3 regions of the Sporolactobacillus terrae genome follow, and region 3 is predicted to be linked to each of the others. Evidence: riboswitches for the same ligand, from Rfam matches in the RefSeq annotation. Region 3 holds a riboswitch; each other region holds the start of a gene.
What was found. A riboswitch is a leader RNA that binds a small molecule or an ion and turns the genes downstream of it on or off. The one in region 3 is predicted to bind S-adenosylmethionine.

Region 1 (10,150 bases), 1.2 Mb from region 3:
AGAGATTGCTTCCATTCCAATGCGGGAAGACGCATGTGACGTGTTGCTGACACGTTCTGGAGATGGGCTGGACAGTCTTGAACCCGGGGCAATTGTGGGGACAAGCAGTTTGCGCCGCGGAGCACAGCTGCTCAGCCTCCGTCCTGATTTGAATGTACAGCCATTGCGCGGCAATGTCGATACACGGATTGGCCGGTTGAAATCCGGCGATTTTGATGCGATTATTCTTGCTGCGGCGGGAATGAAACGACTTGGTGTTCATGAAAAAAATCATCCGCTCGCATTCGATGAAATGCTTCCGGCGGTTGGCCAGGGCGCACTGGCGATCGAGTGCCGTTCGTCCGATGAAGAGCTCAAAGCTTTGCTGCAAACCATCAATGATCCGGATACTGAGATTACTGTTCGCGCGGAGCGTGCATTGTTAACGCGTTTGAACGGCAGCTGCCAGGTGCCGATTGCTGCCTTGTGCAAACGCCGTGCCGATACCAAGCTGGAACTGACCGGGTTGGTTGCTTCTGTTGATGGAAAAGAAGTATTTAAGACGTGCCGCGTGGGCGAGGATCCGGAGAAGCTGGGCACAGAAGCGGCGGAAGCGTTGCTTCACCAAGGTGCCGGTACGGTTCTGAAACAACTAGGCAGTGATCCAAATGCAGGATGAACGTGGGGACGACGCGTTAACGTTAAAGGGAAAACAGGTGCTGGTCACGCGTGCGACGAGCCAATGTGGCAGCCTGTGTGAACACATTCGCAGATACGGCGGTGAACCGCTGCCTGTGCCGCTCGTTGCCTATCGCCGGGTATCCTTTTCCCACACCGAGCGCATGAAATGGCTGCAGGCTGTTCAGCATTCGGACTGGCTGATTTTTACCAGTCAGAACAGTCTGGACTTTTTTATGGATCTGCTTGATCAATCCGATCGGATGCACGGCGTCAAAATCGCTGCTGTTGGCAAAAAGACCGGGGAACGGCTTGAAGCCTACGGGCTCCATGCAGATTTTATCCCCAAGCCTTATACAGGACAGGCACTGCTTGAAGCGTTCCGCAATGGTCGATTGGCCGCTGAGCAAGTCGCGATTCCGCACGGTTCTTTATCAAACCGAACACTTCTTAATGGATTCAATCACTTGGGGATCAAGGTGGCGAGCCGTGTTCTCTATCAAACGATTGCGGATCAGGCGAGTCAAAAGCAACTTGAAGAAGCAGCTGTATCCAACCGGCTGTCGGCGATCACTTTTGCGAGTCCATCCGCCGTTCACTTTTTTACCGAACTCTTGCCCGAAAAACGATGGCGCAGTGCTTTAAACCGCTGCGTTGTGGCAGTGATCGGCAAGACAACGGCCGATTCACTTGAAAAGCTTGGTGTTGTTGCGGATGTCGTTCCGGAAACGTTCACAGCGGCAAGCATGATTAACGCACTGGCAACTTACTATTTAAATAAAGAAGGAAGTCATCAAAATGAACAGCAATCTTAACTTTGACCGTCATCGTCGTCTCAGAAGAACCTCAGTACTCAGAACAATGGTTCGGGAGACGTTCTTGCGGCCTGCGGACTTTATCTATCCTATATTTGTGACGGAAGAGGGCAGCAATATTAAGTCGGAAATCAAATCGATGCCAAATGTTTACCAGTACTCGCTCGACCGATTGGACGAAGAGCTTGACGAAGTGGTTGCGCTTGGTATTCCATCGATCATGTTTTTCGGCATTCCTAAAGTGAAGGATGCGGTCGGCTCCGGTGCCTATGATGAACAAGGCATTGTCCAGAAGGCAATCCGGCAAACGAAACAGAAGTATCCGGACCTGGTTGTGATTGCCGATACATGTATGTGTGAATATACGGATCACGGTCACTGCGGCATCATCCATAATGGCGACGTGGATAACGACGAAAGTCTGACCTATATCGCTAAAACAGCTGTATCACAGGCAGAAGCCGGTGCGGATATCATTGCTCCTTCCAATATGATGGATGGTTTTGTGATCAGTATTCGCCAAGCACTTGATGAAGCAGGGTTCTCGCAAATTCCGATCATGTCCTATGCAGTTAAATATGCATCCAGTTACTTTGGACCGTTCCGTGATGCAGCGGAAAGTGCACCGAAATTCGGCAACCGCAAAACGTACCAGATGGATCCGGCGAACCGTAGAGAAGCGCTGCGCGAAGCTGAATCAGATATTAAGGAAGGCGCTGATTTCCTCATTGTCAAACCAGCATTGCCTTACCTTGATGTACTGCGCGATGTGCGCAATCAAACCAATATTCCGCTCGTTGCCTATAACGTCAGCGGTGAATATGCGATGGTCAAAGCAGCAGCGCTCAATGGGTGGATCGATGAAAAAGCGGTGGTTCTTGAATCGTTGACCGCGATGAAACGTGCCGGAGCCGATATGATTATTACCTATCATGCAAAGGATGCGATCCGTTGGCTTCGTGAAGAATGAGCTGGAAAAGAATAAAGAATGAATGAACCCGGACAAACAGCTGTCCGGGTTTTTTACTAAGAAAAACTCGGTGCCGGGAATCCAGTTGACAACCGGATTTCAGTCACCGAGAACGCTTAACCTTTATTTTGTTGCCTGCATGTTACTGGGACCCCAACTGCTGGGAATATGCGTGAACAAATTGGGTCAGTGCAAGTAATTTGTCCTCACTCACTTCAGGAAAGATCCCATGACCAAGGTTAAAAATATATCCGGGCTTTCCGTTCCTTTCTTCTAAGAGCCGCTTTGCGCGTTCCTTCAGCATCGGAAGCGGCGCAAGAAGTAGCGATGGATCGAGATTTCCTTGAATCGCTTTTTCGATGCCCAGCTGCCCAAAATCAGCGAAACTTGTCCGCCAGTCAATGGAGAGCACATCAATCGGGAGCTGATTCCATTCAGGTAAAAGATGTCCGGCTCCAGCAGCAAAGTACAAACTTACCGCATGCGTTTTCTTTAGCTCAGAAAAAATCCGCTGCATCGTTGGTGCGAGATAGCGATGATAGTCTTCTGCGCTGAGTGCTCCAACCCATGAATCAAAGACTTGTACCGCTTGCGCCCCGCAGCGAATTTGTGCATGCAGATAATTCAGCGTCATTTCCGCCAAATCTTCCATGAGTGCCGCCCAGTCTTCTGGATGGGCATACATGAACCCCTTGGTGCGATGATAATTCTTCGACGGTCCGCCCTCAATAAGATAACTTGCGAGCGTAAACGGGGCACCCGCAAAGCCGATCAAAGGCACATTTAATTGTTGATGGAGCAGTTGAACGGTTTCAAGAACATAAGGCAAATCACTTGCCGCATCGAGCGACCTCCAATGAGAAAAGTCGGCGCCTGTACGAATCGGATGGTTGAATACCGGCCCGACACCTTCAACAATCTCAACCTTCAAGCCGCGTGCTTTAAGCGGGGTCATGATATCGGCGAAAAGGATCGCCGCATCAACACCGAGTTTTTCAACAGGAAGGCGCGTCACTTTGGCACATACATCCGGATGGTGGCTGATTTCAAAAAAAGAATAGCGTTCGCGTATTGCTCTGTATTCCGACTGATAGCGTCCCGCTTGCCGCATGAACCAAACAGGGGTAAACGGTACAGCTTCTTTTCGGCACGCCCTCAGAAAGATATCATTAAACAGGATACTCATTCCTTTCAAAAGAAGGATCATAATACTATGTTTATTTTTGGTTAAATCATACACTATTCATTTTACGTGAAAAGTGCGAAGCCTGCACCTATTTTGCTGTGAGTTGCTGATTATTCGTAAAGTGGTCGTGTACGTAATCATCGCATAAAGATCGACCCATTTCGTGTATAATAGAAGGTAGATTAGGATTTAAAATCAGAGGAATCGTGTTGAATAAAAGGGAGGCGACGCTGCATTTGCTTTTAATCGCGCTGAGTGCAATCATTATTCCATTTTTATTTCTTGTCTTGTTGAACATTCCGGCAACAAAAGGAATGCCTTTGAGTGCGCTGCTGGTAGGGCTCGCTGCCTATTTTATCTGGGGCATGAGTCCGCAAGCCTTGTTTTCTTCAGTGTTACAAGGCGCGCATAAGACGCTGACGATCTTATGGATTCTATTCGGCGCTTTAGTTTTGCTAAACACGCTTCAGCGTACCGGTGCCATTAAACGGATCAATCGCGGCTTCACCTATATTTCCGGTGATATGCGTGTTCAGACGGTGATCATTGCCTATCTATTTGGGTCGTTGATCGAGGGAGCGGCGGGCTTTGGAACGCCGGCAATGGTTACGGCTCCGCTAATGATTGCGATTGGCTTTCCGCCGGCGGCTGCAGTGACGCTCGCACTGATCTCGGACAGCACAGCGGTATCTTTTGGCGCGGTGGGTACGCCGATTTCGGTTGGTTTAAGCAACATTGTTACGAGTAACCCCGACTTTTTCCGTGAAATTGGACAAACCATTACGATTCTTGATCTTTTTGCCGGTTCGTTTCTACCTGTTTTATTAATCTATGTACTGACGCGTTTTTTCACCAATGCACAGGAGAAGGAAAAAGGTGTGTTGCGTTCGATGCTCCCATGGGCGCTGGTTGTCGGCTTTTCATATACATGGTCTGCGCTCGCGTATGCATTTTTCTTTGGCTATGAATTTGTTTCGATTTTGGCTTCCATTACAGCACTGGCCGTAGCTTCAATTACGGCCGCGCGCGGTTGGCTGCTTCCGAAAAAAGAATGGAAGGGCGCGCTTCGCAGTGATTTTAAAGAAGATACCGAACCGCAGACCATGAGCCTGCTTGCTGCTTGGGCACCTTATATTGCGGTAGTTATTCTACTGCTGCTTACACGTATTGTGCCGCCGATCCATCATGTTGCGACGACTGCGTTCGACCTGTCATGGAATAACATCCTTGGGATTAAAGAAGTTCATTCTGAATGGAAGCTGTTGTACTCACCAGGAACGATCTTAACGGTTTCGGCACTTCTGGCACTCATTTTTCAACGGACACCGGCCGAAGCGTTCATATGGGGTGCTAAAATTTCGCTTCGCTCGATGAAAACAACGGCAATTGCCTTGGTTGCAACCTTAATTATGGTTCAAGTATTCAGTAATTCCGGACTGACAACAAAGGATCTCGTCAGCATGCCGGAGTATATTGCCCAAGCTTTTTCGGGAAGTCTTGGCGGGATTTGGCTGGCCGCTGCTCCCTTTCTTGGGGAACTGGGTTCGTTTATTACCGGAAGCGGAACGGTATCCAATCTAACATTCTCCCCAATTCAATTTGATGTTGCGATGGATGCGGGCCTTGATCCGCGGCTTGTACTGGCCTTGCAAGTGATCGGCGGTTCAGCGGGCAGCATGATGTGTATTCATAACGTCGTTGCTGCAAGTGCCGTTGTCGGACTTGCCGGCAAAGAAGGCGAGATTATTCGTAAGACCGTTGCTCCTGCCATCCTCTATAGCGTTCTGGCAGGGTTAGCCGCTTATCTGATCACTTTATTTTTCTGAACTGAACCAGAAATAGTGGAAAAAGAATCTTCAATCTATAGAAAGAGCCCCTAAAATCATATCCCAAGGATTTGATTTCAGAGGCTCATTTTTCGTTATTCAGTGCGGTTAATTTTTATTGATCAGTCCATACTTTTTTTGCAGTTGTGACAACACGTTTTAATTTCGCCCATTGCTGAGCTTCAGTTAACTTGTTGCCTTCTTCAGTGGATGCGAAACCACATTGTGTGGACAAACATAGATTTTTTAATGGAACAAAAGTGGCTGCTTCTTCAATCCGTTTTTGCAGCTTTTCTTCAGATTCCAGTTCAGGAAACTTGGACGTTATCAGACCTAGAACAACCTTTTTGTCAGCACCATTTTGGAAAATTTCTCCAAGCGGCGCAAAGTCGCCGGCGCGTTCATTATCATATTCGAGAAAATAGCCGTCGATGTTAAGCTGTGCGAGATAGGAAGCAACCGGTCCGTAGCCACCGGAGAACAGGAAGGTGGAGCGGAAGTTGCCGCGACAAATGTGCATGGTGACCGTTAAATCTTCAGGAAGATCTTTGACTGCAGCGTTGATCACCGTGACACCATCTTGTGCGATTTGTTCAGCGCTTGCTTTTTCTTCATTGCTTTTTGCATTGCTGATTCGGTCGATCAGGAAGGCCCAAGTCGTGTCATCGAGTTGAAGATAGCGGCAGCCAAGTTCGTAGAAATGCAGGATCGTTTGCCGATAGGCGGTTGCGAGATCTGCTAAGAAGTCGGCACGTGTTTCATAGAAGTTAACCGCTTGATCATCTCGGTGGTCACGGAAGTAGAGTGTAGGACTTGGGATCGTTTGTTTTGCCAGCACGCCTTCAGGTACGATACGCTGCAAGTATGTAAATGCCTCGTAGAATGGATGGTTCGGATTGTAGGCAACTTTGTCGACGAAGCGGACGTTGGTGTCACGCGTTTTTGCACCTTTAAATTTATAGCTTTCATGTTGTGAATAGGTCTCAACGCCGTTGAGATTGGCGAGAAAATCCAAATGCCACCAGCTGCGACGAAATTCACCGTCGGTTACGGCTTTTAGTCCTAATGCAATTTGCTTATCGACGATTTTCTTGATCTCCTCATCTTCGACTTTGGTCAGTGCAGCTTGGTCAATTTTTCCTTCATGAAAGGCTTCTCGTGCTTCTTTCAATGCTTGTGGACGCAAGAGACTTCCTACTTGGTCGAAACGGAATGGCGCTTTTTTTGCTGTGCTTACGGTCATTTCTTTATCCTCCTCAATTTTTATGGCACAATCATTCATCATGCAGGAGACCTAAGTGATCAACCGGGTGCTTTAGAGCAAATAAAAAAGTCTTCTTTATTTGGGAATAAGAAGACTGTGCGTTCGGGTCTCTTCTTATCCCTCCGGCGTTTTAAATGCCGGCTGGGATTAGCACCTTGTCGCAAAACGACGGTTGCTGAAGCGTCATCAGGCCAGTCCCTCGGCTTCTCTAGATAAGAATGATTGATTCATTGATTTGATTGTCTTGAAGTCTACGCTAAATCGGTTGGCTTTTCAAGCTTTTTTAGCCAATTTGCAAAAAACGATCGTCTGTTCAAAGCAGGCATAATTTTTGACAAGCAGTGCCATCCTTTTTTACGCTAAAGTTATTCTCGTATGAAGCTGGTGATTTAATGGAAAAGGTGAAAATCGGTCGAACGGAACTAACTGTAAATCCACTTGGGCTTGGAACAAATAAAATTGGTGGGTATAACTTGTTTCCCAATCTTGATGATGAGACGGGAAAGCAGGTGGTTCAAACGGCCATTGACCACGAGGTTGAAATGATTGATACCGCATTTATGTACGGGCTCGGTCATTCTGAAGAACTGATCGGTGACGTGCTGAAGAACAATGATCGTGAAAAAGTAATTTTGGCAACGAAAGGCGCGCAGCAAATTGCTGCGGATGGCGCTGTCACGTTGAGTAATAATCCTGAATTTCTGACGCAAGCAGTTGATGAAAGTCTGAAACGACTGCAGACCGATTATTTGGATATCTTTTATATCCATTTTCCAGATCAGGACACGCCGAAGGCAGAAGCGGTCGGAGCGCTTCAGCGTTTGAGAGAAGCGGGCAAGATTCGGGCAATCGGCATTTCGAATTTTAGCTTGGAACAAATTAAAGAAGCTGATGCAGACGGTTATGTTGATTTAGTCGAAAATCAATACAATTTGCTGCAGCAGGATGCGATGCGTGAAGTCGTCCCTTATCTGAAGGAGCGTGGGATTACCTTTGTGCCTTATGAACCGTTTGCTGCCGCACTTTTGACCGGACGCTACAACCCGGATAACTTGCCGCATTTTGAAGCAGGCGATCACCGTCTGACGATTGATTTGTATCAACCGGATCAATTGAAGCGAAATGTTGAAAAAGTTGAAAAGCTGAAACCGATCGCTTCGCACTATGGTGTCACAACGGCACAACTTGTTCTTGCTTGGTACATGAAGAATCCGCTGATCGGACCCGTGATTCCCGGGGCGCGTACACCGGAACAACTGCTGGCGAATGTGGCAAGTGTTTCTACAGCGCTTCGGGATGAGGATTACCAAACGATCGATCATGTCTTTGCCTCATCGAATTTGTAATCAGTTGAGCAGTCTCATGCTAATGGAGTATGATGAGAAGTGCAGTACAGGGGACGCTTGATCGCGCAATTTTATTATCTGAATGTATGAAGAACCGCAAAAGGTTAAATAAAGAATGGAGCAGCCGTTTTCGAGGGGTTTCCTCGCTGAAGCGGCTGCTTTTTCTTTGTGCGCTTCACCAGGCATGTGTGTCTTTTTCTACATAATAGGTGTTCTAACTTTCGGCATCCCTAGGATGTGCATACACATAAGAGAAGGAGGTTGTTTAATAATGGCTAAATACAGTATTCATGCCGGACATAATTCCTTTGTTCCTGGTGCTCAGGGGTTTATCAAGGAAGAAGTCGTTAATCGGCAAATCAAGAACGCGGTTATCAACGATCTTCGAGCAGCAGGTCATACGGTCTACGATGATACGGATGACCAAGCAAAAACACAAAACGAGAATCTTGCTGCAATTGTGCGCAAAATAAACAGCCACACTAATCTCAGTTTAGTCGTCTCGATCCATTTAAATGCAGGCGGTGGAACGGGGATTGAGGTTTACCAACCCGATATACGAACAAATGGGGTTGCGCAGCGTGTGCTCAATGCAGTTTGCGCGGTAACGGGATTAAAAAACCGCGGCGTCCACACGAATTCGAGTTTATATGTTCTGCGCAATACGACTGCTCCTGCGATTCTGGTTGAATGCGGCTTCGTGGATCATCAAAGCGATGCAACTTTCGTTTCTACCCATACCGATGCAATTGGTCGGGCCATTGCAGAAGGCATCTTAGGAAGCACCATCACGTCAAAAAAGTCGCGTGCGGCAAGTCCAAAAGTGGCAAGTCCGAAAAAAGAAGCTGCCCCTTCATCCGTTCAGACTGCTTCGTTGCTGCGAAGAGGCAGTCGCGGTTCAACGGTCAAAGTCGTGCAGCAGAATTTAATTCATGCCGGATACAGTGTGGGTAGTGCAGGTGCGGACGGAGTCTTCGGTGTAGCAACAGAAGCCGCTGTTCGTGCACTGCAGCGTGACTCAGGAATTACGGTGGACGGAATTGTCGGCCTGCAAACCCAAATTGCACTCAGTCAGGCGCTAAGAGGTGGTTTGGCTGTAGTTCCGTACCCGGGACACATCATCAAACGGGGAAGCCGCGGCCGTGATGTGGAAAGAATCCAACGTGCCCTGTCGCTTTCAGTAGACGGAGTCTTTGGACCTGCGACCAAGAAAGCAGTCAAAGCCTATCAGCGACGCCATAATCTTTCTGTAGATGGCATCGTAGGACCAGAAACTTGGAACACGTTGTTTTAGGCGAAGGGCAATGCAAGGCGTTATCGATGTGGGAATCGTTTGCAAAGCGTCGTATTGCTTGAAATCAATGAGTCACGTGAATCATTTGATTTATTTTGTGTGTTTCTATAAAACGGTGTCTCTGAAACTCCGACCGCCTATTTGTCGGAGTTTTTGTGGCATGCAGCATTCATGAAAAAAAGTGTTCCTAGCCATACTAGAGATGAATGAATTTTTGACAAAGAGGATGGTCGCACTGAATTTTTACAGCTATGACTACATCGAAGGTCAAACTCATACGGCAGCTTTTGTACAGTTTGGTTTTATGGCAGCGCTGCTTCTCATTATTTTTTTCTTTATTCTCCGCTTTAGAAAAAGACGGATGCCCCATAAATATACGGAGATCATTTTTTTAGCTGGGATTCTGATTATCTTGCTTGCGGGAATCCAAGTGAATGATTGGCTGAACCGTGAGCATGTACAAAATGAATACCGCGGCGTGCTCAATCAGATGCGGCAGCTGTCACGTGAGTTGGATGTTCCAGTGGATCACATTTACACCAATCATTTGAAGCCGGATGAGGTGGCTTTATTTCTGGCAGGTGATCACTTCTATCGATTGGAACGAACAGAGGGCGATCCCGATCATTATATGCTTGAGCGGATTCAGGTGATCAATGAATTCTCCGTGAAACTCATCGAAAAGTGAAGGGGGACGCAGTGTGTTTTCATACATGGACGTAGCCATTAAGTTAGTCATCGGTCTCATCTGCCTCGTCATTTTCATCAATATGTCGGGTAAAGGCAATCTAG
Region 2 (10,150 bases), 660 kb from region 3:
CATGTCACTCCTGATGATGTATTCAATGCCATCGTCACCGCAGACGCGATTGCAAAAGTTTATAAGTAATATTGTAAGCGTTTGCTATAAATTGTTAAAAAACCGTCTCCCCAGCAAAGTTAGTGCTGATGAGATGGTTTTTTCATTCGCGTTTCAACATCTTGGTATTTGCAATGTACAGTGCTGCAACGAGGACGAGAATAGCGATTGAATAGAGCAATACCGAATGCGGGTCATCATGGCTAACGATAATCAGCCGTACAATCGCAGTCACACCGATGTAGACAAAGTAGCGGAGCGGAAAATGATAATGCGCTTGAAAATATTTGATAATCAGCGCAATAAATTCGAAGTAAAGAAAGAAGACAAGAATGCCTTCAAGCAAATGGTAATAGGAAGCATTTTCGTTCAAGAAAAGATAGGTGAAAAACGAATACGTCTCTTTGACCAGTGCAACACTGAGCACAACCGCCAAAGCAATCAAGACCGTATTCAAAATCCATTGAAGTCCCGTAGTAATCAACCAATCCAGCTTATGTCGCGTCATCGCTTTGCCCCCATTCCCATAGCTCACAGATAGATCTTCCGGATTTTTAAATAGTACACAATGACTTGAACCAAAGGAATCAGCAAAGCAATAAGAATAGGATAGACCGGAAGCACATGAATAAATAGCGGATAGAAGCATAACAAGCCTGCACAAATCGGCGCGCCCACCCATAGCGCGATAAAGGCAGCATGCGCTGCAGAAGCGGTAATCGAGCGCTCCCTTTCATCCTTGGCCGGCGTGATCAGCGGATAGATCCAGTATGCCAAATGCTTTTTCCTCCGATTCCATAAATGATCAATCGCTTCAACGATTCCTAAGAAGAGTATGGGGACAAACCAAGCAAAGTGCAGGGTAACGCTGTAGGCACTCCTGTTTTCATTGATCAGTAAGGCTAGCCCGCGCGTCAGTTCGACCAGCGGAATCATAGCCATGCCAAAAGCGCAAATTGTACTTAAAGACATTGCAAACGAAAACCAAAGCCGCTTCATTGTTCAGCCACTCCTTTTTCTAATTGAAAAACCTTCTCCGCCGGCAACTGAAACACCTCGCAAATTTGCAGGCCGAGTAAGAGAGAAGGAACATAGTTGCCTTTCTCTATCGAAGCAATCGTCTGCCGCGTGACACCGACCCGCGCGCCCAATTGTTCTTGCGTCAAACCATAACGTGCACGGAGTGCTTTAACCTGATTTTGAAGTTGAACAGCCAAATTCACCGCTCCAATAGATCGTTTATGAACCACAATGTTAAATACACTTAACATTTTAAACAAAGAAAAAAGCAGCGTCAAGCCTCGTGTTTTTACGAGAGCCTGCACTGCTTGTCTTTCATTCGTTGTTAATTTTTCTTCAATCGACGGGCAATCAGGTTGCCGATCGATTGAACGATCTGGACAATAATGATCAAAATAATAATGACTGCGTACATAACATCCGGTTGGAACCGCACATAACCAAATTGATAAGCCAAGTCGCCTAGTCCTCCGGCACCGACAAATCCGGCCATAGCGGTTTCACCAATCAAACCAATAATTGCAATCGTCAGGCCGAGAATAATCGACGAACGTGCTTCGCGAATGATGACGTGCCAAATAATTTTCGGTGTTGAAATCCCCATCGATTGATACGCTTCGATGACGCCTTTGCTGACTTCGAGCATTGCCGTTTCCAGCAAACGGGCAATATAAGGTGCACAGGCAACGACCAGTGGAACAATGACCCCTTTCACACCAATCGTTGTTCCGACTACCGACTTTGTGAACGGAAGCAGGAAGAACAGCAAGATAATAAATGGGACCGAACGAATCACGTTGATCAAGGAATTCACAATCGTAAAGGCTATAGGATTGTCCCACTGCCCATTTTTACGTGTTAAGACCAGCAGAACCCCTAACGGAAGACCAATAAGGATGGAAAACGCAAGCGAAATTAAAGTCATTTGCGTTGTCTGAATAAAGGCTTCCCAAATGGAGCCGCCCCATTCATTTAAAAAGTTAGCCATCACTCATTCACCTCTTCCACAAGAACATCCTGTTCATGCAAAAATTTTACGGCAGTCTCAACCTTGCTTTGATCTCCTTTGATATGGACAAGCAGATTACCAACCGATTGATCTTTCAGCTGATCAATCCCTCCGGCAATGATGCTTGGCAGCACGTCAAATTGCTTGGCCAGTGTGGCAAGCACCGGATCCTTGGAGGACTCGCCAAGAAAGGTTAATTTGACTAACTTTCCGGTCTTTAGCAGTTCGCCTTTAAGCTGCACAGGAATCGCAAACTTGGCTTCATTACTGATAAACTGCTTCGTCATTGCCTGCTGCGGGCGTGTGAACACATCAACCACCGAACCTTGTTCAACGACCTTGCCGTTTTCCATGACGGCGACACGGTCACAAATGCGCTGAATAACATTCAATTCATGTGTGATCAAAAAAATTGTTATCCCCAACTCTTTATTGACCCGAAGCAGCAGTTCCAAAATGGCATCCGTTGTGTTCGGATCGAGCGCACTGGTCGCTTCATCACTCAGCAAAATTTCAGGTTCATGAGCGAGCGCCCGTGCGATTGCCACGCGCTGTTTCTGCCCACCGGACAATTGACTTGGAAAGGCATTGCGGCGATCCGTCAACCCGACAATATCCAGGTACTTCTCTGCGCGCTGCTTAATTTCATCTTTTGACACGCCTTCTAGCCGCAACGGTGTCGCGATATTTTCATAAACCGTTGCCGTCTCCAGCAAATTATAGCCTTGAAAAATCATTCCGATTTTCCGTCTCAGCTTCCGCAAGTCTTTTTTATTCAAAGTCAGTACATCACGGTCTTCAACGAACACCTTGCCGTTGGTCGGGCGTTCAAGCAGATTAATGCATCGAATCAGTGTACTTTTTCCTGCACCACTGAAACCAATGACTCCGAAAATTTCACCTTTATTCACCTCAAGGGATACATCCTTCAAGGCTTCTATTTTATTTTTACCGACACGAAAAGTCTTCGAAATATGCTCTAGCCTAATCAAAAATGCTTCCTCCTTACCAAGCAGGAACTACAGAGCCTCCAAATTTCTTCTCAATGAAGTCCTTAACTTCTTTTGATTGGTAATATTTTTTCAGTTGTTTGACAACTTTATCATTCTTATTATCGGTACGAACAACGAAATAGTTAGGGTATGGATTGTTTTTGAGCGGTTCATGGAAAATTGAATCGTTCAGAACGGTTAAACCGGCACCCATGGCAAAGTTTGTATTAATCGCTGATGCAGCGACTTCGTTTAGCTGCGCCGGAAGCTGTGCTGCGTCCATTTCGATGATCTGTAGTTTTTTCGGGTTGCTAATCACATCGCGTTTTGTCGATGTCACATTGGAACCTTTTTTCAGCTTGATCACACCGGCTTTTTCAAACAGCTGCAGTCCGCGCAGTTCATTTGCCGGGTCGTTTGGAACGGCAATCTTGTCGCCTTTTTTCAGTTCATCAAGGTTTTTGATTTTCTTGGAATAGATCCCCATCGGGAAGGCAACCGTTTTGAAAACATCGGTGATTTTGTAGCCTTTATTTTCGATCTGATTCTTCAAGAATGGCATGGTTTGATAGCTGTTTGCATCCAAATTTTTATCATTCAGTGCGATATTAGGTTGGTTGTAGTCATTGAATACTTTTAAATGAATCGTCAATCCGTCTTTCTTAGCAAGTTTAACCACTTGTTCCATCACTTCCTGATGGGGGCCGCCGGTCACACCAACCGTTATTTCCTTTTCACTTAACCCATTTGAGGAGCTGCTGCCGCAAGCGGCGAGTACAAAAATTAAAGAAAGAGCCAATAGTGCTGAAATTGCTGACGTGATTCGTTTCAAGATGTCTTCCTCCCGTTTATATATAAGAATAGTATGAATTCTAACCGCAACATTCCTTCCCAGCTTCCTATTCTATGAGATCTTGGAAAAAATAAAGGCTTCTCCCGATAAGAGAGAAGCCTGTGTCATCCGTATCTTCTCTTATCTCTCAAAATCCACTTGGATTCTGCAGGAATTGGCACTTAAATGTCTCCATTTGGTTGCCGGGTTTCATCGGGCCAGTCCCTCCGCCGCTCTGGATAAGAAGTATTTAATTGGTTAGTGGTTTGATTGTACCGCGAAATGCATTGCCTGTCAAAGTATTCTTGGCCTTTTCGCCACAAATCATGGAACCCTTATTTTTCCAGAGACACGTTGCTTGCATAGCCTTGCGGATGGCTGCTGTGCCAAGCCCATGCATCGGTCAGAATTTCCGGTATATTAGTGTGCTGCGGATCCCAGCCCAGCACGCTTTTTGCCTTTTTCGGTGAAGCAATCAAAGTACTTGGATCACCGGCACGACGCGGTGCCAGTTCAGCCGGAATTGCTTTGCCTGTCACTTTTCGTGCTGCTTCAATAATCTCTTTGACGGAAAATCCTTCGCTGGATCCAAGATTGAATACATCGCTCTGACCGCCGTCAAACAGATAACGCAGTGCAAGACGGTGAGCCGCAATCAAGTCTTCAATATGCACATAATCGCGGACACATGTACCGTCTTTGGTTGCGTAGTCATCACCGAAGATGGCTATATGATCCCGTTCACCGGCTGCAACTTGCAGCACAATTGGAATCAGGTGCGTTTCCGGATGGTGGTCCTCGCCAATTTTGCCCGATTTGCTTGCGCCGGCGACGTTAAAATAACGCAGTGCAACAAAGCGCATGCCATAAGCACGGTCGCACCATTTCATCATTTTTTCCATCGTCAGTTTCGATTCACCGTATGGATTTGTCGGTTTCGTCGGCATTTCTTCTGTGATCGGCACAACTTCCGGTTCTCCGTAAGTAGCGGCGGTCGATGAGAAAACAATATGCTTCACATTGTTTTCGTGCATCGTTTCAAGCAGCACCTGCATTCCGTAGACATTATTGTTGAAGTATTTCAACGGCTTTTCTACGGATTCACCAACAAGTGAATTTGCGGCGAAATGAATGACGCCTTTAATGGTTTCCTTTTTAAAAACAGAATCTAAAAATGCTTTATCGCGAATATCGCCTTGATAAAATTTTGCTTTCGGATGTACGGCTTCTTTGTGACCGGTTTGCAAATTGTCGACAACGACAACCTGTTCACCAGCATCGATCAGTTGATAAACGGCGTGCGAACCGATGTAACCGGCTCCACCTAATACTAAAATAGACATAAGTAACCCCTTTCCGTACTTTTTCATAGCTACCGCTTCTATTTTCTACCTAATCATTACGGTTGACAAGACTTATTCTGCGCCATCCACGAAATTAATCGCAAGCGATGCTTTGAGTGCACGTTCCAAATGCTTTTTGTGCCGCTGAGCCGCTTGCGCTTCAAAATAAGCGTCGCCATGGTAGTAGGCAATAATGCGCAGCTTCTTCTTTGTCATCTTTACCGAAAGCCGATCAACCACATGCAGTTTCGTGCGATCAAAATCGTGGGCCAGACGCAGCACAGCGCCAAGTACTTCATACAGCTTCAGCTCATCTTTTGTGACCAGCTTCTGAAAGGGTTTGGCATAATCGGTGAGGCGGGATCGATTTTTAAATGAGGCGACTAGAGCGACCGCCAAACGGTCGTGATGACTGATCCCGTTAATGTTCATGTTTGTGAGTAAATAAAACGTTTGTGCACTGCTGGATTCATTATTAATAAATTCGCCTAAATAAGCTAAATCCGCGCTATGAGAGAGGACCCAGGCGATGCGTTTCTCTGAAGCCGTTCCCTTCATAAAATCCATGATGCCCATTAAAATCTGGAAGGCTAATTTCTTTACATAGGCCGTATGATCGCTGTCTAAATTAAAGTCGCGCCGAAGCTGTCGCAGGCTTTCGTTGAGGACATACGGAATGCGCGCCTGCCTGCGCTGTTTAAGCACCCATTCGTAAAAAACACCTTCACGCAGTCCCTCACTGCTGAGCATGAATGATTCGCCCTCATTCATTTTCACCAGCGTATTAATAACGGCTGCAGCAGGCAGGATAATATCAGAGCGGTCTTTTGACAGCCCGTCCATCGTTTCTCGCTCTTCAATACTCATCTCCGCCAACAAGTTTGTCAATCGATTAAGCCGTTCTCGAGGCATCGTATACTGATGCAAACCGACCATCGGATAATGCTCTCGAATCTGATCGATACGTGCCAGATTTCTTGCCGTCCCGCCAATACCGATAATCGGAAGTCGGTTGCCGCTCAGCCAGTCCACTTCGGAAAATTTATTTTTGATGTAAGTCTCCAAACGATCACCCGCATCAGCACCTCCGTTTTTATAGAAGCTCTGATACAAGGTTACCGCCCCGAATGCAAACGAATGCGAATGAATCAAATGACGGTTCCGAAACATCGTCACTTCAGTACTTCCTCCACCGATATCAATGGTGATCCCATCCTCAACATACGTTGAGTTAATCACTGCAAGATACCCATAGAACGCTTCCTGCAGACCGGGCAAAAGTCGTATCGAAAGTCCGGTTTCCTCCCGTACTTGTTGAAATACAGTTTCCCGGTTCTTGGCCTTGCGCATCGCTGCTGTAGCAAACGCATCGACAAGCTGCACGTCGCTTTCTCGTTCAATAATAAACTGAAACCGCCTCAGAACGGAAAGAAGGACAGAGATGCCTTGTTCACTTAATCGCTCTTGCTCATCTATGTAGTTGCTCAATCGTGCGACTGCTTTAAAATTCATCATTTCTTTGGAAAAAAAATCCCGATCAATACCGACAATCACAAGCCTTATTGAATTCGATCCAATGTCGATCATTGCATGTTTTTGTGAGATATCCAAGTCATTCCCTCCTGCCCGCTATCCTAGGGAAACGCGCGATTCACCGAAACATCCTTCATGAAAAAATTGCTTTCATGTAAAAGTATAGCGTAAAGAAGATGAACTCGGTATCAAAAGGGCATATTCTCAAAAAAATCGTCATCTAAATCTTTCGCTTACTTTTTTAAAGGAACGGGAATCTCATCTTGGTTCACACCGTTTGCTTTTAAATGCTCCTTAATGGATTTCGTCATCTCTTTCAAGATCGTAATGCGTGCAAACCATTTATTGTTTGCCGGCACAATGGTCCACGGAGCTTCAACCGTATCGGTCTTTGCAAACATTTCTTCTGCCGCAGCAGCATACGCATCCCACTTCGCACGATTCCGCCAGTCTTCATCAGTTATTTTCCATTTTTTCAGCGGATCGGAGGCGCGTTTTTTGAATCGTTTATACTGCTCATCTTTTGTGCAGTGCAGCCAGAATTTATGAATCCTATAGCGATCCGCAGTCAGCATGCGTTCAAATTCATTAATCTCTTCATAGGCACGACTCCATTCGTCCGGTTTCGCCAGTTGTTCCACGCGTTCCACAAGCACGCGCCCGTACCACGAACGATCAAAAATGGCAATTTGTCCATATTGAGGAATCTTGCGCCAAAAGCGCTGCATGTAGTGATAGCGTTTTTCATGTGGAGCCGGAGCGGAAATCGGCCAGACGCGCACGCCCCTCGGATCAAGATTGGCAACTGCCCGCTTAATTGCCCCGCCTTTTCCGCTTGCATCCCATCCTTCAAAGACAAACAGAACACCCAGGTTTCGCTCGAGCAGCAAGTGTTGCATCGACAGCAGCTTCAACTGATACTTTTTTAATTTTTTTTCGTAGTCGTCTTTATCTGTAATGGATTGGCTTAAATCAACTTCAGATAACCGTCCAGGCATCGAGATCCTCCCCTTTGTGCTAACTAGGTCTTTAGGATATGATCTTCGCTTAATGGTTATCCAAATCCTCTTTTTTGCCATGGAACGACCGGAAGCAGCAGGCATATTTTTTTCGAAACTGCTCACACTATTTCTTGGCGGTAACCGGAACACCATCCGTCAAAAAAACAAAGAAAGCTGTGACGATCGTGGTACAGAAAAAAGACGAGAAAAAGAATCAATCTGCATTCGAACAAGAATTTGCTGAACCGCTTGATGAGCATTCGGTAGAAGAACGCGAACGCGCGCAACGCACTGGAGACAGCGAAAAACAAACGAATGGCTTGAACAAACAAGACCATCAAAATCACTAATCCACTAAGAAAAAAGCGGAAACCAACTGTTGGTTTCCGCTTTTTTCGTTAATTTTTAAATGAATGAATCGGTGCAGGAATTCGTCCGCCGCGATTAATAAAATCGGCCGATTTATGGCGATTAACCGCCATCACCGGTGCGTGTCCGAGCAGTCCGCCAAATTCGACCGTCTCACCAACAGCTTTGCCAGGTGCTGGAATCACGCGTACCGCTGTCGTTTTGTTGTTAATGACGCCGATCGCCGCTTCATCGGCAATCATTGCGGCAATCGTCTCTGCCGGCGTATCACCCGGTACTGCAATCATATCCAGACCTACGGAACAAACTGCAGTCATGGCTTCCAGTTTCTCCAGGTTCAACGCTCCGCGATTGACCGCATCAATCATCCCTGCATCTTCAGAAACAGGAATAAATGCACCACTTAACCCGCCGACATGGCTGCATGCCATAACCCCGCCTTTTTTCACAGCATCATTTAATAGGGCAAGTGCTGCGGTTGTTCCGTGGGTCCCCACAGACTCAAGCCCCATTTCTTCAAGAATATGTGCCACAGAATCACCAACTGCAGGTGTTGGTGCCAGCGACAAATCAACAATCCCGAACGGAACGCCGAGTCGCTCTGAGGCTTCACGGCCGACCAGTTGTCCCATTCGCGTAATCTTAAATGCAATTTTTTTAACCGTCTCGGACACCACGTCAAACGGCTGGCCTTTTACTTTCTCCAACGCGCGCTTCACAACGCCCGGACCGCTGACTCCAACGTTCAGAATACAGTCTTCCTCGCCGACACCGTGAAAAGCACCGGCCATGAATGGGTTGTCCTCAACAGCATTAGCAAAAATGACCAGTTTTGCACAACCGAGGCCTTGCTGATCTGCCGTGCGCGCTGCTGTTTCCTTGACGATACCGCCCATTTGCTTAATCGCATCCATATTGATTCCGGAACGCGTCGAGCCCACATTGACAGAGGAACAGACAAATTCAGTCGTTGCTAATGCTTCCGGTATGGATTGGATCAATTTTCGGTCACCCGTGGTGTACCCTTTTTGCACAAGCGCGCTGAACCCACCGACAAAATTCACACCAGTTGACTTCGCAACGTCATCCAAAGTTTGAGCAAAAGCCGTGTAATTCTCATCCTGAGATGCACCGGCAATGAGTGAAATCGGAGTCACGGAAATGCGTTTATGAATAATCGGAATACCGAATTCCTCTTCAATCGCTGCACCGGTTTTAACAAGATTTTCGGCACGGCGTGTCATTTTGTCATAAATCTTGGTTCTCGCTTTCGCTCCGTCACTGTCAATGCAGTCAAGCAGTGAAATTCCCATTGTAATTGTTCGAATATCCAGCTTTTCTTCTTCGATCATTCGAATCGTTTCAAGTATTTGTTTGGTTTCCATGATTTTCCGAATTCCTCCACCTTATAAGCTGTGCATCGATGTGAAAATTTCTTCACGCTGAATCTTGATCTGAACACCTAATACGGTTCCTTTTTCCGATAAAGACGCTTTGATTTCAGCAAAACTAGTCGAAGCTTTTTCGAGATCAAGCACCATCATCATCGTGAAATAGCCATCCATGATCGTTTGCGAAACGTCCAAAATGTTTACATTCAATTCTGCCAGCTTGCTGCTGACACCGGCGATAATGCCGACATTATCCTTACCGATTACGGTTAAAATTGCCTTCATCCTGATTGACACTCCCTGCTCGCCATGAGACTGTTATTTTCTGCGACTTTTTATAATTCTCACTATTAAGCGCTACTGCCATTATCTCAAGAAAAAATTGTGATGCAAGCAAATCCTTAATATTGACAAAAATTGTCCGTTCTTATAAGATTAAAGATGGCTTTTTTAGTTATGCGGGTGTAGTTTAATGGTAAAATTAGAGCTTCCCAAGCTCTCGTCGTGGGTTCGATTCCCATCACCCGCTTTATTCAATAGAGCAACGAAGCGCGGACTTTGATCCGCTTTTTTTATTGTTTTTTTGATGTTCAAAAACCACCATTCAGATACTGGTCACTT
Region 3 (10,150 bases):
TGCTTTGTCGAAGGCGTTGCGAAACTGCGCAAACACAACATTCCCGTTTGTGTTCATATCATTGACGGATTGCCAAGGGAAACACCGGCGATGATGCTTGAGACCGCGAAAGCTGTGGCAAAGCTTGACGTTCAAGGCATCAAGATCCATCTGCTTCACCTTCTGAAAAAAACGGCAATGGTCAAGCAATACGAAAAAGGCATGCTCCAATTTCTCGATTTCAATACATATGTTCAGCTTGTTTGCGACCAGTTGGAAATCCTGCCCGCAAATATGATCATTCATCGTTTGACCGGAGATGGGCCGGCAGACTTAATGATCGGTCCGATGTGGAGTCTGAACAAATGGGAAGTTCTCGATGCCATCGACGACGAATTAAAACGACGCGACAGTTGGCAAGGTAAATTTGCCGAAATACCACTGCAAAATCAGGATTAAATACTTTGCCTGATTCTACGGTACAGCCATCCGTTAACAAAGAAAAACAAACCGCTGCCACCCGATTTGCGAATCAATTTGCGAGCTAGAACGCGTACATTGCGCTGTTTGGCAACCTTGCGATCGGCGAGGTAAATACCAAGCAGCCCGCGGTTGATCATCTTGTGGAAGTTCTTGTCCGGCATCGTGTCAATCGCTGCATCTGCTTCCTCGATAAAATGTTTTAAACGATCCATCATCGCTTGATCATTCGGATAATAGAAGCAAAAATTCAGATCGCCTTCGATCCGATCCTCTTCTTGATCGACAAAATAATCCATTAAAATATGAAGGCCTTGAACCCAAGGAAAATAGCTGTCCTTGATCTTTCCGACAAGCAGCCTCATTTCATCACCGCGTGCCGCTGCATAGGAAACAATGCAAAAAATCCCCAAAGTTGATCCGGAACACGCAGCAAATTCATACCAGCTCATCTCAGGCAGATGAGCTTTATTTTTTTGAAACCATTCCATCAGCCTAGGTACGCGCTGATCGCGAACGACATGCTTATGGACTTGCAGATCACAATAAAAACCAGCAAGTTCATGGAGTGCCGGTTGAATGATCTTCAGTGTGGTCAGTTCCGACAGTACCTTCTGACAGGTTTGAACTAACGCTTCCAAATAGCCTCCATCCTGCTGCTGGCTGCGGCAGCGATAATAATTTTCAGGCCTCGCGTCCGGCGTCAAGGCATGCAGCATCGACCGGTGTAAACAGCGAAAATCTTCAGGGTCAAGTGACGTGCTGCGATCGCATAGATTGTCCAAATAATCACTAATCGTTTGATAAGCGACGATAAATGCAATAACCTCTTTTCGCCTGTCTTCAGCAATTAAGCTATAGATTGCACCACCTTCACAATGGAAGGTCTTGGATTCAATACTGGACAGTGCCTGTTTGCGCAGTTCCGGGTCAGGAATTTTGGATGCCTTTTCCTTCCACCTTTTTAGTTCACGATGGACCTCAGGAAGCACTTTTGTGTAGATTTCTGCCATCAATTTCAATGGCCGTGATGGTACCGTCATCAACATCCCTCCAATAAATACATGCGGAGCATTGTTCGTGCTGCCGATCACATATCTATCAATTATTATAGCAAACGATAAATCAATCTATGCGGGTTCAAAAACAAAAAGCTTTTCACACCCAGAGGTATGAAAAGCAATAGAACAAAGATCAATTATTGGTTCTGTTCGCTCGCTTGGATTTGCTGTTTCAGAATTTCAGCCTTGTCCGTATTTTCCCAAGGAAGCTCGATATCGGTACGACCAAAATGCCCGTACGCCGCCGTTTGTCGATAAATTGGCCGACGCAAGTCAAGCATTTCAATAATGCCTGCTGGACGAAGATCAAAATTACGGCGAATTAATTGAACGAGCTGCTCTTCAGTTGCTTTTCCGGTGCCAAATGTGTCAACTGAGATGGACACCGGCTCTGCAACGCCAATCGCATAGGCAATTTGAATCTCGCATTTTTCAGCCAGGCCTGCTGCAACAATATTTTTTGCGACATACCTAGCGGCGTAAGAAGCCGAGCGATCTACTTTGGTTGCATCTTTTCCAGAGAATGCACCACCGCCGTGCCGTGCATAGCCGCCGTACGTATCGACAATGATTTTACGCCCGGTTAAACCGGCATCTCCCTGAGGTCCGCCAATGACAAAACGTCCCGTTGGGTTGATGAAAAATTTCGTTCGATCATCAATTAACCCGGTTGGGACGGTTGGGTCAATCACATGACGATGCAAATCGTTCTTTATTTGTTCTTCTGTCGCTTCCGGATCGTGCTGAGCAGAAATAACGATCGTATCGATGCGCTCCGGATGCCCCTCTTCATCATACTCAACGGTAACCTGTGTTTTGCCGTCCGGACGAAGATAGCCAATCGTGCCATCTTTGCGAACATCGGATAGACGTTTCGCCAGCTTGTGAGCGAGCGCAATCGGAAGCGGCATCAATTCAGGGGTTTCGTTAACCGCAAAGCCGAACATTAACCCTTGATCACCGGCACCAATTGCTTCGATCTGATCCTCAGTCATCGTTCCTTCTCGTGCTTCAAGCGCTTGATTCACGCCTTGAGCAATATCCGCGGACTGTTCCTCAATCGAGGTCAGAATCGCGCAGTTTGATGCGTCGAAACCATATTTCGCGTTTGTATAGCCAATTTCCTGGATAGTATGGCGGACCACTTTTGGAATATCAACATAAGTTGATGTAGATATTTCACCCGTTACAAGAACCAGCCCAGTATTGACAACGGTTTCGCAGGCAACCCGCGCATTTGGATCGCCTTTCAGCAATTCATCAAGAATTGCGTCGGATATTTGATCGCAGATTTTATCCGGATGACCTTCCGTTACCGATTCGGAAGTAAATAATCGTCTTGAATACTTTTTTGTCACAGTACTTCACCCTGCCTTTCAAACATTATATACAAAATGGTGTCAACGGTACCCGATCCCTCTGCTTTTGTTTTCAAGGCATGAAAAAAGCCTACTCCAATTAAAGGATAGGCCGATTCTTATCGCGCGCCTCTTATTATCAGAATAAAGAGAAGATCTTCCTCGTTATTCTGCAGGTTAGCACCGTGCCGTATTCGACCGGTTGCCGGGCTTCATCGGGCCTGTCCCTCTGCCTACTCGGAATAAGAGCAGCCGTATTTGATACCTATCATAACTTAGGGAATTAAAACTGTCAACGCATTTTGAAAAGCAAAAAAGTGAAATTAAACCTAAGAATCCGCTCGATTTATGTCCTTAGATTTGTCTTGCGGAATACGGAGGGAGTCGTTAGAATAAAAGTATAGCCTAATCACTATAATGTGTGATACAAAGACGACGATCTTGTCAAAGGAAGGAATGTTAAAATGAATGATGCGTCTTTAGAAAATCCTGTCGCTAAATTGCTCCATACTGGGCAGATGCATGTTAATTTGCCCGTTCCTGAATTGATTGAACATGCGCTTCGAAAAAATGAAGGGGTATTATTAACCAACGGTGCACTTGCCGTATCGACCGGAAAATACACGGGCAGATCACCAAAAGACCGCTTTATTGTCAGTGACGACCAAACACAGGAACGAGTCGATTGGCAACGTAATCAGCAGATAAATGAAACCGCTTTCACAAAACTGCGTCATAAGCTTGCCGATTATTTAAACACACGCGAAGAAAGCTATGTTTTTCGCGGTTTTATTGGCGCTGCGCACAAGCACCGTCTGGCAATCCAAGTTGTCAATGAGTATGCTTGGCAGAACCTGTTCAGCCGGCAATTGTTTATCGAGCCGTCTGAAGAAGAGTTGGAGAGCCATCATCCGGATTTCACCATCCTTTCAGCTCCGGGATTTAAAGCCGATCCTGCAGTTGACGGCACGCGCTCCGAAGCATTTATTATTCTCTCAATGAAGCACCGTACCATCCTCATCGGGGGCACCGAGTATGCCGGTGAGATCAAAAAATCACTCTTCACCGTCATGAACTTCCTGCTTCCGCAAAAAGGAATTCTGCCGATGCACTGTTCCGCCAATCAAGGACAAAACGGAAAATCGGCACTGTTCTTCGGCTTATCCGGTACCGGAAAAACGACCTTATCCAACGCATCAGGAAGACCATTAATCGGTGACGATGAGCACGGCTGGTCAAGTGAAGGAATCTTCAATTTTGAAGGCGGCTGTTATGCAAAAGCCATTCGTCTGTCGCCTAAAAAAGAACCGCAAATCTACAACAGTATCAAATTTGGTACCGTACTTGAAAATGTCGCCTTTTCCGATAAAAGTCGGCTGCCCGATTACGCTTCTGCGCAGCGGACCGAGAATACACGTGCCGCTTTTTCCTTGCAAAACGTTGCCGGTGCGAAACACCCCAGTGTCGGTGGACATCCGTCAGCGATCATTTTTCTGACCGCCGATGCATTCGGTGTGCTTCCGCCGGTCAGCATTCTTTCTCCCGAACAGGCCATGTATTATTTTCTATCCGGTTATACAAGCAAACTGGCAGGTACCGAACGGGGCGTAACCGCTCCAGAAAAAACATTTTCAACCTGTTTCGGTGCCCCTTTCATGCCGCTTCCAGCGCCTTGTTACGCGGATCTTCTGGGTCAGCTGATGCACAAGCATAATGTAAGCGCTTATCTAATCAATACCGGTTGGACCGGTGGACCGTACGGGATCGGCAAACGCATCCGCCTTTCCGATACACGAACAATCGTTCAGTCTGCTTTAGATGGGCAACTGAACAATGTCGCCTGTTTAACTGATCCGATCTTTCAACTGCGGATCCCAACAACTTGTCCCGGAATTTCCAATCCCATCCTGCTTCCTTGGAAAACATGGGCGAACCAAACCGATTATCGACAAGCCGCAAATCAGTTGGCACATGCTTTTCATGCGAACTTTAAACAATTTGCCGCACAAACGTCCGAACGGATTCGCTGCGCCGGTCCGGCATTGCGGTGATATTGCCTGCTTGACTGAAACGGAGCAGCAGTCTCATCCCCTTATATCGCTTCATCTTCTTACAGGAATCATTTAAAAAGCAGGCGTCTCACAGTCCAAGCGGACTTTGGGGCGCCTGCTTTATCCATTGAAACCGCTTCACACAGTCACTGGAAGCCATTCTTTTTGCCGTACGGCGTTTAACGCATCAATGAAAACCCGATCTTTCATGATGAAACTAAATTGTTTCTCGTCTTTGATCGAATTCGGAAATGAGCGGATCAATTTCGGCCCATCCGTTTCCAGATAGTCCTTTTTGAATTCCATCCGATCAATTTCAGCAAAATAGATATTTTTAATGATCCGTTCTGCTTGCTGTTCAACTTGATATTGACCGATAAAAAAGAGTTTCGCCACATGAGCGCCTGTCTCTTCAAAAACCTCCCGCCGCGCGGCTTCTTCCGGCCGCTCTCCAGGATCGACCTTTCCTCCTGGAAATTCCAACCCACGTTTTGAATGTCTTGTCAACAGCCACTGGTGATTAAAGCGGCAAACCACCCATACATGTCTGGGATCCTTTGAAAAGGGTTCTGCTAAAAATGCCAGTGTCACTTTATTTCCATAAAAATCAGGAAAGATACGTTGTTTGCCCACCTGGCAGTCACCTCCGTATCACCCTCTGTCCTTGCAGGTGATACCCCCTATTCTATCAAAAAAGTCACATGGCCTCTAAATGAAATTCCGAACTCAACCAATCTCTTTGTGCATGCTCCTCTGATAATTGCTCCATTCGCGCTCCAGTTCAGACAGTGTCCATGCGTTGAGACGCTCTGTATCCGGCACAGCTGAATGATCCCTTAAAGCTTGAATCAACTGTTTTTTTCGATTTTCGACGGCTCTTCTCAGTTGGTTAACATGCATCATCAACGGACTCGCTTTCGGAAAACGGTTACATTTGTTTGCTGAAAGCGATCCTTCCTCCTTCCTTTTCTTATCGATTTTTGTGGTCACTCTTCCCGATTCCAGTATGCACCGAAGGCGTATTTTTAATCGCTAGTATACAATAAAAGCGCTTACATTGATACTATTTAGCCTAGGCATCCGCTCATTTTTCCTACATTGTGCGGGTTTATTTATTTTTTTAACAGGAAATAGGTTTATTTACCAATGAAAGCGGCAATAATAAGAATAACCCTAACCCCAATTCACTTTTTGATTTGTCCGCATCGTCATTGCGGATATTTTTCTGCAAAAAAAAAGCGCTGCTCGCGCTCAAGCTTGTACCATTCTTTTTTCTTCAACTTCTTTTTTAAACTGCTGTTTCTCCGCTTTGCTCATTTTTTTGTACTTGTTAATAAATGCTTCATAGTTCGGCATGACCTCAGACATTAACCCATATTGCTCAACATGTCCATATTGAACCCAAAGTGCTTTCTCGCAAAACTTCTTCATTTGACCAATGGAGTGGCTAATAAAGAAAATGGTTTTTCCGCGTGACTTAAATTCATTCATCTTATCCAAGCATTTATCGGCGAAGGTGCGATCCCCAACCGACAGTGCTTCGTCGATGACCAGTATGTCGGGATCGATATGAATGGAGATCGCAAACCCGAGCCGCGAGCGCATCCCGCTGGAGTACGTTTTTACTGGCTGGTCAATAAAATCACCGATATCAGCAAAGTCAATAATTTGCGGCGTTAAGGCGATGATTTCTTTTTTATTAAACCCAAGCATTAAACACTTGAGTTCAATGTTCTCACGGCCGGTCAGCTCATTTTTCAATCCGGATTGAATGGCGATCAACGACGCCTCGCCATTTACCTGTACCGTGCCGCTCGTCGGTGGAATAATACCTGAAATAATATTAGATAAGGTCGATTTTCCCGACCCATTGACACCAATGATGCCGATAACATCGCCTTTTTCCGCTTCAAAACTAATATCATGCAGCGCATAGAAGGATTTTCCGTAACTTTTCGGCAAAATCAAATCCAATAGTTTTTCGGAGTTTTTTGTGTACATTTTATATTTTTTTGATACATTTTTTACAATCACTGATTTTTCCATGAGTTGAGATCTCCTTATAAATAATCAACAAAATGATCTCTAAATTTAAGATGAATAAATGAACCAAACATCAACACAATGAGAATGAAGCACCAGAAATATACAGTATAGGCACTATGATTAACGGCATACCAGGAGGTTCCCAAAATAGAGGCCCGATAACCTTGAATTAAATAGTACATGGGATTCAGAAGCAGAACCTGCCGTAAAATTGAGGGTACCTTCTCAAGATACGCTTGCTCCCAAAGAATCGGTGTCAAATAAAACATCATTCGCATCACTGAAATTAAAATTTGATGAACGTCGCGTACAATTGTTGATAGTGTCGATGTAATTAATGACACTGAGAACAAAAACATGATAGCGCCGAACATAAAATAGGGCAATTGGATCAGGTACAGACTGGCTTTGAATGCAGTAAACTGCATGATCACTAAAATAATTCCAGTTAAAAACAGGTGCTGATACAATTTTTCAAAAATGACATAGCTCGGAATTGCACTCATCGGAAAGTTCATTTTAGCAATAAAACGAATCCGCGTGTAAATGGATCTTGATCCTTGAATGATTGCCGGCTGCAGAAAAAACCAAAGAAAAATCCCTGAGATCAGCCATGTAATATAGTGTGCATGTTTTCCATTTTCAAGAAGCACATCGCCTCGTCCACTGATGTAGCCAAAAACAAGCCAGTATACAAAGATCTGAATCATTGGATTGATTATGATCCATGCCATCCCTAAATAATTGTTGCTATTTTCGCTTTTTAATTCGTACAGAGACAAACGCCTGATTAAGTACAGGTTTTTTATTTGTTCCTGAATAACTTTCCATGCTGATTTCATAACAAAATCCTTCCACTCGTCACCAATTTACATTTCTCCTTCCATACTTTAACACAGCTCTTTTAAAAAAGAAAACGACAGTTTTTTTAGAAAGGCACAGCCAATCGCCTTAAAAGATTGGAATAATACGATCGTTCTCGGGAAAACTAACCCCACATGTGAATGACGAACGACAAAGGAAGGTTCTTATGTATACGCTGCTCTATACATCCTATTTTGGTCTGCTGTTCATTTTCTTACTTTTCGTCGGTTTTCGTATTTCGATGGGTGCGACAGTCTTGCTTTATCTGTTGATCTGTTTTCCTTGCTTAATGCCTTTCATAATCCTGATTCTCGATCAACGGCATGATGAACACAAAAAAGCAAAGCAGATGGAACGGGATGCAAATTAACATGAAACGAGGGGTTATTCGTGTTTTGGAAAAACAGTAAAAAAAAGAATGACCAAGGTCCGGCACAGCCCTCAAAAAGCATGGCTGACTTACTGATTCAGCTTGAAACCAATCCTGATTTCAATCATTTCTGTCATAACAGCAAAACGCTTACCTGTTGGATTTCATTCATTAACACAGTGGTCGATTTAGAGTACATCCACAGAGACTTGCTGCCTGCGCTTTATTCTGAACGCGTGCAGCGCATGAAAGACATTGCTCAGGTCGTTCCCGTTGATAAATTAATCGAGACAAGGGATTTATCCGTCATTCAGACAAGTCTGCTTGACGGTTGTTTAATGATTCAGCCGTCGAAGCGTTCGCAACACGTCTATCTTATTCCCTGCCCAAAAAAACAGGCGCGACAAGTCGAGCAGACGGAAATCGAAACCAGCATTGTCGGTGCGCACGACGCTTTTGTTGAATCGCTGGAAACCAATATCAATTTGATTCGTTCGCGCATTCCGATTCCTCAATTTAAAGTCGAGGAACACCGCATTGGCAAACTGTCGCGAACGCGCATCTCCATTCTCTATATTGAAGGACTCGCGAATAAGGCTAATCTGAATACGACTAAGCAAAGAATCACCGATTTGGAAACCGTCAGCGTAATCAATGCCAACATGCTTGCTTTAATGATTGCCGACAATAGTTGGTCTTTTTTTCCTCAATTCATCGATACTGAGCGTCCCGATCGTGTCAGCGGCGCCCTTTACGAAGGAAAAATTGCCGTGCTCGTGGATGGTTCTCCGAGTGCACTGATTCTACCAAGTACAATTGTTGAGTTTTTTTCAACCATCGACGACTATTCATTGACCTGGCCGATCGCATCCTTATATCGGCTGCTGCGCTTGTTTGCCGTTGCCTTTTCCGTCATTTCTTCATCGCTGTACGTTGCTGTGCTGACCTACCACTATCAATTAGTACCCAAAGATTTACTGGCAACTTTAATCGTTTCGCGCAGTTCCGTTCCATATGATCCGATCATTGAAGTGCTGCTGCTTGAAGTCATGATTGAACTGCTTCGCGAAGCAGGCGCACGCCTGCCGACAAAGGTTGGCCAAACCATCGGTATCGTAGGCGGTATTGTCATCGGTACCGCTTCCGTTCAAGCCGGTGTAACAAGTAATATTCTGTTAATTATTATCGCGATGTCGGCACTGGCTGCCTTTATCACACCAAACTATCGGATGGCAACAACGATCCGGTTCATGCGCTTTCCATTTATTTTTGCTGCGCAAGTGTTCGGTCTGCTCGGTGTCGGTCTTTGTTTTATGTTTTTCGTCTGCCACCTGTTGAAACTGACCTCGCTTGGCCGACCGTTTATTGAACCCATCTACCCCATGCGCGTGACAGATTTGAAGGACAGCTTCATCCGTTTGCCAACCAGCGCGCAAGGACAACGTCCGATGTTTCTGCGCACCGCGGATAAAAATCGTGTGAATCTGCAGCGGACAACGCAGAAGAAGGGCAAACCAAAGCCGGATATTGATGAATAATTGCCTTTTCAAAATGGAGGATCTGACGCTCTATGAATGATAAGATAAAACCTGCACATCAAGTTGGTCCTGTTTCTGCCTTTTTTATTCCGCAGACCATGCAGATTGGAATCGGCTATCTCTCGTTCCAGCACGTCGTAACCAAGTACAGCCAGCAAGACGCATGGCTCGCAGCGCTTATCAGTGGTGCGATTATTCTTGGCATTCTTTGGGTTGTTCTGCGCCTTCTGGAGAATGAGCGTCAATTCGGTATGCCCGACCTTTTTTCGATCCATTCCCGTATTTTCGGAAGACGAATCGGAACCTTCCTTAATCTCTTCACCGTGACGCATATTCTTCTCTTCACTATCATGTTTTTACGTAGTTACGTCGAAATTGTACACGTGTGGGTTTTTCCGCAAAT

Region 1: it holds a riboswitch for S-adenosylmethionine, as region 3 does, so the genes downstream of both, K7399_RS02400 (vitamin B12 independent methionine synthase) here and metK (methionine adenosyltransferase) in region 3, are expected to answer to the same signal.
Region 2: it holds a riboswitch for S-adenosylmethionine, as region 3 does, so the genes downstream of both, K7399_RS11670 (MetQ/NlpA family ABC transporter substrate-binding protein) here and metK (methionine adenosyltransferase) in region 3, are expected to answer to the same signal.

What each region holds. Positions count from the first base shown of each region.
Region 1 is NZ_CP082837.1:524,630-534,779, forward strand. Features, by position in the region: gene hemC (hydroxymethylbilane synthase) at 1-658, shown strand, start outside; gene K7399_RS02380 (uroporphyrinogen-III synthase) at 648-1,472, shown strand; gene hemB (porphobilinogen synthase) at 1,456-2,442, shown strand; gene hemE (uroporphyrinogen decarboxylase) at 2,585-3,628, opposite strand; gene K7399_RS02395 (L-lactate permease) at 3,838-5,454, shown strand; gene K7399_RS02400 (vitamin B12 independent methionine synthase) at 5,570-6,697, opposite strand; SAM riboswitch class I at 6,830-6,937, opposite strand; gene K7399_RS02405 (aldo/keto reductase) at 7,111-8,064, shown strand; gene K7399_RS02410 (N-acetylmuramoyl-L-alanine amidase) at 8,336-9,358, shown strand; gene K7399_RS02415 (DUF3290 family protein) at 9,585-10,046, shown strand; gene K7399_RS02420 (DUF421 domain-containing protein) at 10,060-10,150, shown strand, end outside.
Region 2 is NZ_CP082837.1:2,431,375-2,441,524, forward strand. Features, by position in the region: gene K7399_RS11640 (glycerol dehydrogenase) at 1-69, shown strand, start outside; gene psiE (phosphate-starvation-inducible protein PsiE) at 143-547, opposite strand; gene K7399_RS11650 (hypothetical protein) at 571-1,038, opposite strand; gene K7399_RS11655 (helix-turn-helix transcriptional regulator) at 1,035-1,256, opposite strand; gene K7399_RS11660 (methionine ABC transporter permease) at 1,385-2,047, opposite strand; gene K7399_RS11665 (methionine ABC transporter ATP-binding protein) at 2,047-3,060, opposite strand; gene K7399_RS11670 (MetQ/NlpA family ABC transporter substrate-binding protein) at 3,074-3,892, opposite strand; SAM riboswitch class I at 4,031-4,138, opposite strand; gene galE (UDP-glucose 4-epimerase GalE) at 4,228-5,235, opposite strand; gene K7399_RS11680 (Ppx/GppA family phosphatase) at 5,308-6,846, opposite strand; gene K7399_RS11685 (polyphosphate kinase 2 family protein) at 7,002-7,766, opposite strand; gene K7399_RS11690 (hypothetical protein) at 7,955-8,119, shown strand; gene K7399_RS11695 (PFL family protein) at 8,168-9,523, opposite strand; gene K7399_RS11700 (ACT domain-containing protein) at 9,545-9,814, opposite strand; tRNA gene K7399_RS11705 (tRNA-Gly) at 9,988-10,058, shown strand; gene K7399_RS11710 (histidine phosphatase family protein) at 10,134-10,150, opposite strand, start outside.
Region 3 is NZ_CP082837.1:1,767,173-1,777,322, forward strand. Features, by position in the region: gene mnmL (tRNA modification radical SAM protein MnmL/YtqA) at 1-438, shown strand, start outside; gene K7399_RS08395 (tetraprenyl-beta-curcumene synthase family protein) at 435-1,502, opposite strand; gene metK (methionine adenosyltransferase) at 1,658-2,878, opposite strand; SAM riboswitch class I at 3,009-3,127, opposite strand; gene pckA (phosphoenolpyruvate carboxykinase (ATP)) at 3,343-4,929, shown strand; gene ytkD (RNA deprotection pyrophosphohydrolase) at 5,068-5,562, opposite strand; gene fbpA (Fur-regulated basic protein FbpA) at 5,656-5,919, opposite strand; gene tagH (teichoic acids export ABC transporter ATP-binding subunit TagH) at 6,181-6,975, opposite strand; gene K7399_RS08425 (ABC transporter permease) at 6,990-7,817, opposite strand; gene K7399_RS08430 (spore germination protein) at 8,230-9,747, shown strand; gene K7399_RS08435 (GerAB/ArcD/ProY family transporter) at 9,780-10,150, shown strand, end outside.